4 regions of the Nonomuraea sp. NPDC047897 genome follow, and region 4 is predicted to be linked to each of the others. Evidence: riboswitches for the same ligand, from Rfam matches in the RefSeq annotation. Region 4 holds a riboswitch; each other region holds the start of a gene.
The links. Region 4 has a riboswitch for cyclic di-AMP ahead of ACGF0J_RS25250 (C40 family peptidase). Riboswitches for the same ligand answer to the same signal wherever they lie in the genome.
Positions count from the first base shown of each region.

Region 1: another riboswitch for cyclic di-AMP. It lies ahead of ACGF0J_RS27390 (CHAP domain-containing protein); the one in region 4 lies ahead of ACGF0J_RS25250 (C40 family peptidase).
Region 2: another riboswitch for cyclic di-AMP. It lies ahead of ACGF0J_RS37280 (hypothetical protein); the one in region 4 lies ahead of ACGF0J_RS25250 (C40 family peptidase).
Region 3: another riboswitch for cyclic di-AMP. It lies ahead of ACGF0J_RS23305 (C40 family peptidase); the one in region 4 lies ahead of ACGF0J_RS25250 (C40 family peptidase).

Region 1 is NZ_JBIDCC010000013.1:49,204-51,396, reverse strand. Features, by position in the region: gene ACGF0J_RS27395 (VanW family protein) at 1-413, opposite strand, end outside; cyclic di-AMP (ydaO/yuaA leader) riboswitch at 742-893, shown strand; gene ACGF0J_RS27390 (CHAP domain-containing protein) at 906-1,598, shown strand; gene ACGF0J_RS27385 (hypothetical protein) at 1,777-2,193, shown strand, end outside.
Region 2 is NZ_JBIDCC010000028.1:22,377-24,569, forward strand. Features, by position in the region: gene ACGF0J_RS37280 (hypothetical protein) at 35-991, opposite strand; cyclic di-AMP (ydaO/yuaA leader) riboswitch at 996-1,136, opposite strand; gene galT (galactose-1-phosphate uridylyltransferase) at 1,208-2,193, opposite strand, start outside.
Region 3 is NZ_JBIDCC010000010.1:134,477-136,669, reverse strand. Features, by position in the region: gene ACGF0J_RS23310 (class I SAM-dependent methyltransferase) at 1-212, opposite strand, end outside; gene ACGF0J_RS23305 (C40 family peptidase) at 252-902, opposite strand; cyclic di-AMP (ydaO/yuaA leader) riboswitch at 906-1,051, opposite strand; gene ACGF0J_RS23300 (3-isopropylmalate dehydrogenase) at 1,150-2,193, shown strand, end outside.
Region 4 is NZ_JBIDCC010000011.1:228,584-230,776, forward strand. Features, by position in the region: gene ACGF0J_RS25245 (hypothetical protein) at 1-504, opposite strand, end outside; gene ACGF0J_RS25250 (C40 family peptidase) at 590-1,216, opposite strand; cyclic di-AMP (ydaO/yuaA leader) riboswitch at 1,290-1,449, opposite strand; gene ACGF0J_RS25255 (NlpC/P60 family protein) at 1,697-2,193, opposite strand, start outside.

The sequences.
Region 1 (2,193 bases), on a different contig from region 4:
AGGGCGGCGATCCGCCTGCCCAGCAGGTCGCCGTCCACCTCGACCGCGGGCGGGACCGTGCGGGTACCGAACAGCGAGCGGGCGATCCCGGCCGGGGTGGTGTGGCCGTCCATGGCCCGGGCCACCGTCGCGCCCGCGTCGAGGGTCATGCCGAGGTCCTTGGGCTTCATGGTGACGGTGCGGCCGGCGGCCTCGACCTTCAGCGGCCCCGGCCGGCCGAACTCCTCCTCCAGCCTGGCGCGGGCGGCCTCGGGGGAGAGCCCGCTGATGTCGACGCCGCCCGCGTCGGTGCCGGGCGGCACCTCGCCGGCCAGGGCCAGCGTGGGCATGCCGTACGCCAGCAGGAGGACGGCGAGGATCGCGGCGGCCGCCGCGGCGACGCGGCCTCGGTTGGTGCTGAGGATGCGCTTCATCGTGGGGGCGACCTCGTTCGGGGAGTCGGACGTCCGGCCAGTGTGCCACGGTGCCGATCGGCTCCCGGGCGTCTTTACCCAACGGGGGGAACTGCACCTTCAAACCACTTTCGCCAGGGGAAGTAGGTAAAAACTTCCGCGCTGAACCGCAGGTGGAGCGGGGGGTTCCGAGGTGTGCACCCGGACTTCGCTTGCACCGCTCTATACGCTTCGCTTACGTTTGGGGACACCGAGGCACACGTCCGGCACGTCAGTACCTCCGCCGGGTGATGCCTCGTTCAAACGCCGAGACCGCGTACGCACCGCCTGCATGACAGATCCGCAGGGGGCGGCGCGGCCGCCGAATCCGCGACAGATCGCGGAACCGGGGACCCAATCTCTCATGGGGTGAATCGGCACGCCCGCCACGAGCGGCGTGCCGTAGGGCACTTCCAGGCCCGAATCCGTCAGCTAACCCGGTAGGCGGCATGGAAGCAAGGAGTAAACCCCAGTATGACCATGCGTGACCTCTCCCGTGCCATCGTGCCCACGGACCTCCCGCGGCTGGCCGTCGGCCTCACGATCGCGGCCGGTGCCGTGTTCGGCGCCGTCCCGGCCATGGCCGGCCAGCCGGCCGTCGCGGAGTCGGGCCAGCCGGCCGCCCCGCAGGCGCAGGAGCAGCCGAAGACGGTCGCCGCGGCCTACCACCGGCCGCTGACCGCCGATGCCCTGCTGAAGGTGGCGGAGTCGCAGGTCGGTGTCACGGAGAACGCCGCCGGCGGTGGCACCCCCTTCCACAGCTGGTACATGTCCTCGCCGCGGGCCGCCGAGACCGTCGCCCGTGACGGTGGCAACATCGGCGCCTACGCCAACGCGCCGTGGTGCGCGATGTTCGTCTCGTGGGTCGGCGAGAAGGCCGGCGCCCGCCCCTCGGTCGGCTGGGACGCCTACACGGTGACCTACGCCAAGTGGTTCAAGGCCAACAACCGCTGGGGCTCCACGCCCAAGCCGGGCGCGGTCGTCTTCTTCGACTGGGACGGCAGCAGGAGCATCACCGCGATCGACCACGTCGGCCTGGTCAAGAAGGACAACGGCGACGGCACGATCAGCACCATCGAGGGCAACACCGGCAACGGCAAGGTCGAGCGCCGGGTGCGGCCCACCTCGCAGGTGGCCGGGTACGGCTACCCCGTCCTGCAGGGCTGACAGCCCCCTCCCACCCCCCACCCCTCACGGACGAGGCCCCCGGGCCGAGCAGAGACGTGGACGGGCCGGCGCGTCCGGCCCGCGCGTCCGGCCCGCGCGTAAGGCCATGGTTGACATCTCCTTCAGATAGCTGCACTATCTAGTAACTAGATAGCTCAACTATCCATTAAGGAGCGTCATGCAGTTCCCCCTCGTCCTCCTGGTCGCCCTGCTCACCTTCCGCGGCCTCGGGGCGCTCGGCGTCACAAGGTTCGCCTCGTGGCCGGCCAGCGCCGCCCACGCGCTCGCCGTCATGCTCCTCATGACCGCGTCCGCGCACTTCGTCCCCGAGAGCGTCACGGTCATGCCCAACCACGCCGACCTCGTCCGGATGGTGCCGCCGTTCGTGCCCTTCCCCGGCGTCATGGTCTACCTGACCGGAGTGTTCGAACTGCTCGGCGCCGTCGGACTGGTCGTCGCGGGCACCCGCCGCCTCGCCGCGTTGGCCCTGGTGGCGCTGTTCGTCATGCTGCTCCCCGCCAACGTCTACGCGGCCCTCGCCGACGTGCCGTTCGCCGGCGGCGAGGTGACCCCGCTGTGGCTGCGCGTCCCCGAG
Region 2 (2,193 bases), on a different contig from region 4:
CCACGGCACAGACTCGCTCGCGGGATGCTTCGGGTCAGTACATCGAGATGTGGACGTGGTCGAAGTGGTTCTCGGTGATGCTGCCCCGGTTCCCCATGGGGCTCCAGCCAGAGCCGTGGTTGATGCGCTGCTTCCAGATCACGTACTTGACCCCGAGCTTCGCCTTGTTCGCCACGGCCCACGCGGCGACGCGGTCGCCCAGCACCTGGTTGGCGGTCGACGGCATGCTGCCGCCCGAGCTCATCATGAAGTCGCAGGCCCGGCCCAGCGGGTGCTCACCGCTCGAACCCGAGCGGTAGCACCCGACCGTGAACGGCAGCGCGAAGTTCCGCTTGATCAGCTCGCGCATCGCGCGCGTGCGGGGAGTGATGTTGTCCGCTCCGGAGGGCAGCTGCGGCGCCCAGGTGCCGTCCGGGCGGCGGCCGGTGCTGACGGGGACGAGGTCCTCGAGCTTGTCCTCGATGTCGCCGATGACGTCCTCGGCCTCTTCGCGCTGCCCGGCCACGGTCACCTGATCGGCACGGATCTTGGCGGCGAGGGCGCCGGCCTCGTCGGCGGCCTTCTTCTTCTCGTCCCGGACGGCGGCGAACCCGTCGACCACCGCCTGCTGCTCGGCCAGGAGCTGCTCCAGCACCGCGGCGCCCGCCCCGTTGATCGGCAGCATGAACGTCGGCAGCGACTGGGGGCCGCTCTGGTAGCGCAGCTGTGCGATCTCGGTGACCTTCTTCTCGGCCTCGGCCAGGGCCTTCTCGGCGGCGGCGAGCCGCTTCCCGGCAGTCTTGGCGGCCTGCTGGGCCTTGGCCAGCTCGACCCGCTTGAGGTTGTACGTCTCGATGAGTCCGTCGACCTTGGTGTTGAGTTGCTTCAGCTCCGAGCGGAGCTTGGTCTCATCGGGCTTGGGCTTGGCCAGCGCGGGCGCCGCCGGGCTGGTGGCCACGACGGCGGCGACGGTGAGACCGATGGCAAGACGCGCGGGGGACGCAGCCGCCACGTAGGAATCCTCTCCCTCTTGCCGACCGGGTTAGCTGACGGGTTCGGGAGGGAGTAGCGTTCCCCTACCACAGGCGTGGATTCACCCCAGGTGCTTGGGTCCCCGGCTCACGGGCGACGCGCCCGAGATTAGGCTTTGGCGCACCGGCCGTTACGGCCGGTGCGAAAGGGACATTAACAGTAAATCCAAGGTCATGCGAGCCTAAGAAGAAACCTGTTAGTGATCTACCTGTGATCGAATCATGCGTGCCGCCTCTTCCGGCAGCACGTCGTTGACGAAGGCGCCCATCGCCGACTCCGAACCGGCCAGATACTTCAGCTTGCCGGGCGCACGCCTGATGCTGAACAGCTCCAGGTGGAGATAGCCCAGGTCACGCCCCTCACGCACCGGCGCCTGGTGCCAGGCCGCGATGTACGGCATGACGACGCCGAACAGGCCGTCGAACGCCCGCAGCACCGAGGTGTAGAGCGGGGCGAACGCGGCCCGCTCAGCCCCGGTCAGCGCGGCCAGGTCGGGCACCTGCCGGTGCGGGTAGAGATGCACCTCGAACGGCCAGCGCGCCGCGGCGGGCACGAAGGCCGTCCACAGTTCGTTGGCGGCCACCACCCGCGGTCCCCCGCGCTCGGCCGCCAGCACGTCGGCGAACAGGCTCCGGCCCTCGTGCGCGGCGGCGTAGCGGGCGGCCGCGCCGAGATGGAGCCTGGTCCGCGGCGTCACATAGGGATAGGCGTAGATCTGCCCGTGCGGGTGGGTCAGCGTGATGCCGATCTCCTCACCGCGGTTCTCGAAGCAGAAGACCTGCTCCACGCCGTCGATCGCGGACAGCTCCGCCGTACGGTCGGCCCAGGCCTCCATCACCAGCTCGACCTGGTCGTCGGTCAGGTGCGAGAACGACGAGGAGTGGTCGGAGGTGAAGCACATCACCTCGCACCGACCCACGCCCGGACGCACGTCACTCAGCCCTCCGGCGGCGCCGTAGGCGCCGAGGTCGCCGGAGAAGGAGGGGAAGCGGTTCTCGAACACCACCACGTCGTAGTCGTGCGCCGGAATCTCGGACTGGCGCGTGTCGGTGGACGGGCACAGCGGGCACTCGTCGGCCGGCGGCATGAACGTCCGGGTCTGCCGGTGCCCCGCGATCGCGATCCACTCCTCGGTCAGCGGGTCGTGGCGCAGCTCCGAGGCGACCGGCCGGGGATCGAGCG
Region 3 (2,193 bases), on a different contig from region 4:
CCGTCGAGGTGCCGGGCCCGCAGCGCCACGGCGGCGGCGGTGCCCCGCGTCATCCCGGTGCGGCGGAAGTCGTGGTCGATCCGCCGGGCGATCTGCAGGGAGAGGGCGTCGGCGAGGATCGGGTACGGCGCGCGGGCGTCGAGCGCCCTGCCGTGGAGCGTGGCGAGGAGCGTGGCCTTCTCGGCGGTCAGCCGCACCTTCTCGGTTGTCACGTCATCACGGTAGTACGCGCGACCGCACCCGTCCCGTCCTCACAGGGCAGTGGCGACCGGCATGGCCGGTGGCGGGGCCTGGCGCAGCTCACGGATGTGCGCCCAGCGCTTGACCCCCTTCGGGTCGGGCCGGACGGCGCCCACGAAGGAGGCGCGGCGTCCGGCGTCCAGGCGTTCCTCCTTGACCACGTCGCCGGTGCGTGGCGCGTGGACCATGTGACCGGGGCGGGAGATCATGCCCACGTGGCCGAGGCCGTTGAAGAAGACGAGGTCTCCGGGCTTGAGGTCCTTCCAGGCGATCTTCCTGGAGTAGGCGCCGTACTGGGAGGCGGCGACGCGGGGGAGTTCGATGCCCGCGGACTGGTAGGCCCGGAGCATGAGGCCGGAGCAGTCGTAGCCGCTCCGGCTCGCCCCGCCCCAGACGTAGGGGGTGCCCTGCTTGTCCAGGGCGTACCTGACGGCGAGCTTCCAGGCGGGGAGCTGGATGTCGCGGGTCCTGGCGCGCTTGATGTCGGCTCCGGTGAGGGTGACGCCACCGGGGTCCGGTGTCGCCGCGGCCACGGGGGAGGCGGTCACGGGGGAGGCGGTCACGGGGGTGGGTGCCGCCGCGGCGGCGGGGGAGGCGACCGCCAGTCCGGCGGCGGTCGTGGCGAGGGCGAGGGCGGGCGTGAGCATGGCGATGCGCGGCACGAGGAGTCCTTCCACACGGCCGGCCGGGTTAGCTGACGGGCTCGGGCCTGGAAGTGGCCCTACGGCACGCGGACGTGCCGATTCGCCCCGAAGGGGGAGTGGGTCCCCGGCTCCGCGCAACGGCTGCGCGGATTAGGCTTGAGGGACTCTAACGAAACGGTCAAAGCACCGCAATACGGGTAAAACGGATGTCCGAGCGTTGAGATCGGGTGTTCGTCAGCCGAGACGACCCGGTAAGGTACCGGCCATGGAGTCGCGCAACACACGCCTGGCAGTGATCCCCGGAGACGGCATCGGCACCGAGGTCGTGGCCGAAGGGCTCAAGGTGCTGGAGGCCGTGGGCGTCAAGTTCGAGGCCACCCACTACGACCTCGGCGCCGCCCGCTACCACCGCACCGGCGAGACGCTGCCCGACGCCGTCCTTGAGGAGCTGCGCGGCTACGACGCGATCCTGCTCGGCGCCGTCGGCGACCCCAGCGTGCCGCCGGGCATCCTGGAGCGCGACCTCCTGCTCCGCCTGCGCTTCGCCTTCGACCACTACGTGAACCTGCGCCCGGTCAAGCTGTTCCCTGGCGTGCGGACCCCGCTGGCCGACACCTCGCCCGAGGACATCGACATGATCGTGGTGCGTGAGGGCACCGAGGGCCTCTACGCGGGCACCGGCGGCACGATGCGGCGCGGCACGCCGCACGAGATCGCCACCCAGGAGTCGCTCAACACCGCCCACGGCGTCGAGCGCGTGGTCCGCTACGCGTTCGAGAAGGCCCGCTCGCGGCCGCGCAAGAAGCTGACGCTGGTCCACAAGACCAACGTGCTCACCTTCGCCGGCGACCTCTGGCAGCGCACGGTCGACCGGGTCGCCGAGGAGTTCCCCGAGGTGGCCACCGACTACTGCCACATCGACGCGGCCTCGATGTACTTCGTCACCCAGCCCGAGCGTTTCGACGTGGTCGTCACCGACAACCTCTTCGGCGACATCATCACCGACCTCGGCGCCGCCATCGCCGGCGGCATCGGCCTGGCGGCCAGCGGCAACATCAACCCCGAGGGTGCCGCGCCCAGCATGTTCGAGCCGGTGCACGGCAGCGCCCCCGACATCGCCGGGCAGGGCAAGGCCGACCCGACCGCCACGATCCTGTCGGCCGCCATGCTCCTCGACCACCTCGGCCTGCGGGCCGAGGCCGCCCGCGTCGAGCAGGCCGTCGCCGACGACATCGACGCGCGGTCGGCGGGACGGGCGAGCCGCACCACCCATGAGATCGGCGACGACATCACCGCGCGAGTATCGAGC
Region 4 (2,193 bases):
ACGGTAGGCGACGTAGTCGGCGAAACCCTCGGACAGCCAGACCGGCAGCCCGCCGGTGCCGGCGGCGACATGGGTGAGCTCGTGGGCGAGCACCACGTCGCGCCCGGTGGGGGTGAGCCGGTCGAACCCGCCGGGCACCACGATCACCCGCCCGCCGTCGGCCACGGCCGCCAGGCCGTCGAGCGGGCCCGTCCCGGCCAGCCGGGCCGCCTCGGCCGCGGAGGCGGGCACAAGGACCACGGGGCGCACCGTACGGCCGAGGACCGCGCCGACCCGCGCGGCGGCGACGTCAGCCCGCAGCGCCAGCTCCCGCAGGGCCGGCTCCCGCAGCGCCGCCGGGCCGGTGCCGGGCGCCCCGTGGGCGAAAATGAGCGAGCGGGCGCCGCGCACGAGGCGGGTCCGGCCGGGCCACGGCTCCGCGGCGCCGGGCGGAGCGTCGCCGCGGGCCAGCGCGAGCGGCAGCAGGCACGCCAGCGCGGTGCGACGGTTCACCGGCACGGACACGTTTTCCGATCGTAGCCGCCGCCGGACGCACGAAGACCCCGTCCCAGCCTCCGGGTGGAGGCGCGAACGGGGTCTTCGTGCCGGCTCACGCGCCGGGACGCACCGCGCCCACGAACGACGCCTTGCGCCATCCGCTGAGCTTCTCGACGCGCACGGTCAGCCCGGTGCGCGGCGAGTGGATCATCCTGCCCTTGCCGACGTACATGCCGACGTGCCCGAATCCGCGGAAGAACAGCAGGTCACCGGGCTTGAGGTGGTTGAACGAGACCTTCTTCCTGATGCCGGCGTACTGCGCGTTCGTCACCCGGGGGATGCGCACCCCGGCCTTCTTCCAGGCGTACTGGACGAGGCCGGAGCAGTCGAACGCACCGGGGCCGGTGCCGCCGAAGCGGTAGGGGTCACCGACCTGGTCCTTGGCCACGTCGACGGCCGTGCGGGCCTTGGCCGCCTGGCGGGCGGCTCGGGACTGCTTGGCGGTGGTCTTCTTCGCCGACGTGGCGGACCTGACCGCGGTCGCCGTCGAAGCCGTGGCGGCTGTGCCGGCCGCTGTACCGGCGGTCGTGCCGGCCGCTGTACCGGCCGCTGTGCCGGCGGTCGTGCCGGCCGCTGTACCGGCCGCTGTGCCGGCGGCCGTGCGGGCCGTGGTGGTGCTTGTCGTCGCCGCCTGCGCCGCCGGGGCGTGGACGGCCAGACCTCCGGCCGTCACGGTCATGGTGAGCGCGGCGCCACTCAGCGCGATGCGGGACAGACGGGGGTTGTGCGAGGAGGTAGACAGGATTTCTCCTTGGCTCTTCCACGAACGCCTACCGGGTTAGCTGACGGGTTCGGGCCTGGAAGTAGCCCTACGGCGCTGGTGCGCCGATTCACCCCTGATCCCTTGGGGAAGGGATCGCTGGGTCCCCGGTTCCGTGCCTCCTGGCTGCACGGATTCGGCAGGCCACCGCCGGGAAAGGGGTTGATCGGGCGGCGGTGACCGCTGGATGTCTCTCTGCTGCGCCGCCATGGCGTGGCGTCGCGTCGCCAGAAGTTACGCGCTGGGTCACGATCCGGCAAAGGCCCGGTCAAGTTGTAAAGCCGGGATAAGGCCGTCAGTAAGGTCGTCCGTCGCTGCTCGACACGATGATCCGTTACCGAAATGTGACAGTGGTCACAATTGACCGAACCCCGGTCTGTCAGGGCCCGAACGCCGCTCTCACGGGCGGATGGCGCCCACGATGCTGCGGCCGTACGAGGAGAGCTTCACGACCTTGACCACGTCGCCCGTCTGCGGCGCGTGCACGATCTGCCCGTTGCCCGCGTAGATGCTCACGTGCCCCAGGCCCTCGCTGAAGATGAGGTCGCCCGGCTGCAGGTCCCGCGGGTAGTTCACCTTGCGGCCCGAGCCCCAGGCCCACTGCTGCCAGGTGGTGCGCGGCAACGACACGCCGGCCGCCCGCCAGGCGGCCTGGGTGAGGCCCGAGCAGTCCCAGCCGCCCGGCCCGGTCCCGCCGAACACGTACGGCTTGCCGATCTGCGCGAAGGCGAACCTGAGCACCGAGGCGGCGTTGCCGGAGGCGGCGCCCGTGTACCTGACGCCCGTGCTGTTGGGGTTGCCGACCCGGTAGGCGCCCAGCCGGTCCAGCAGCTTCTTCTGCTGGGCGACGAGCTTGAGCACCTCGGCGCGTTCCCTCTGGACGGCGTCGCGCTCCT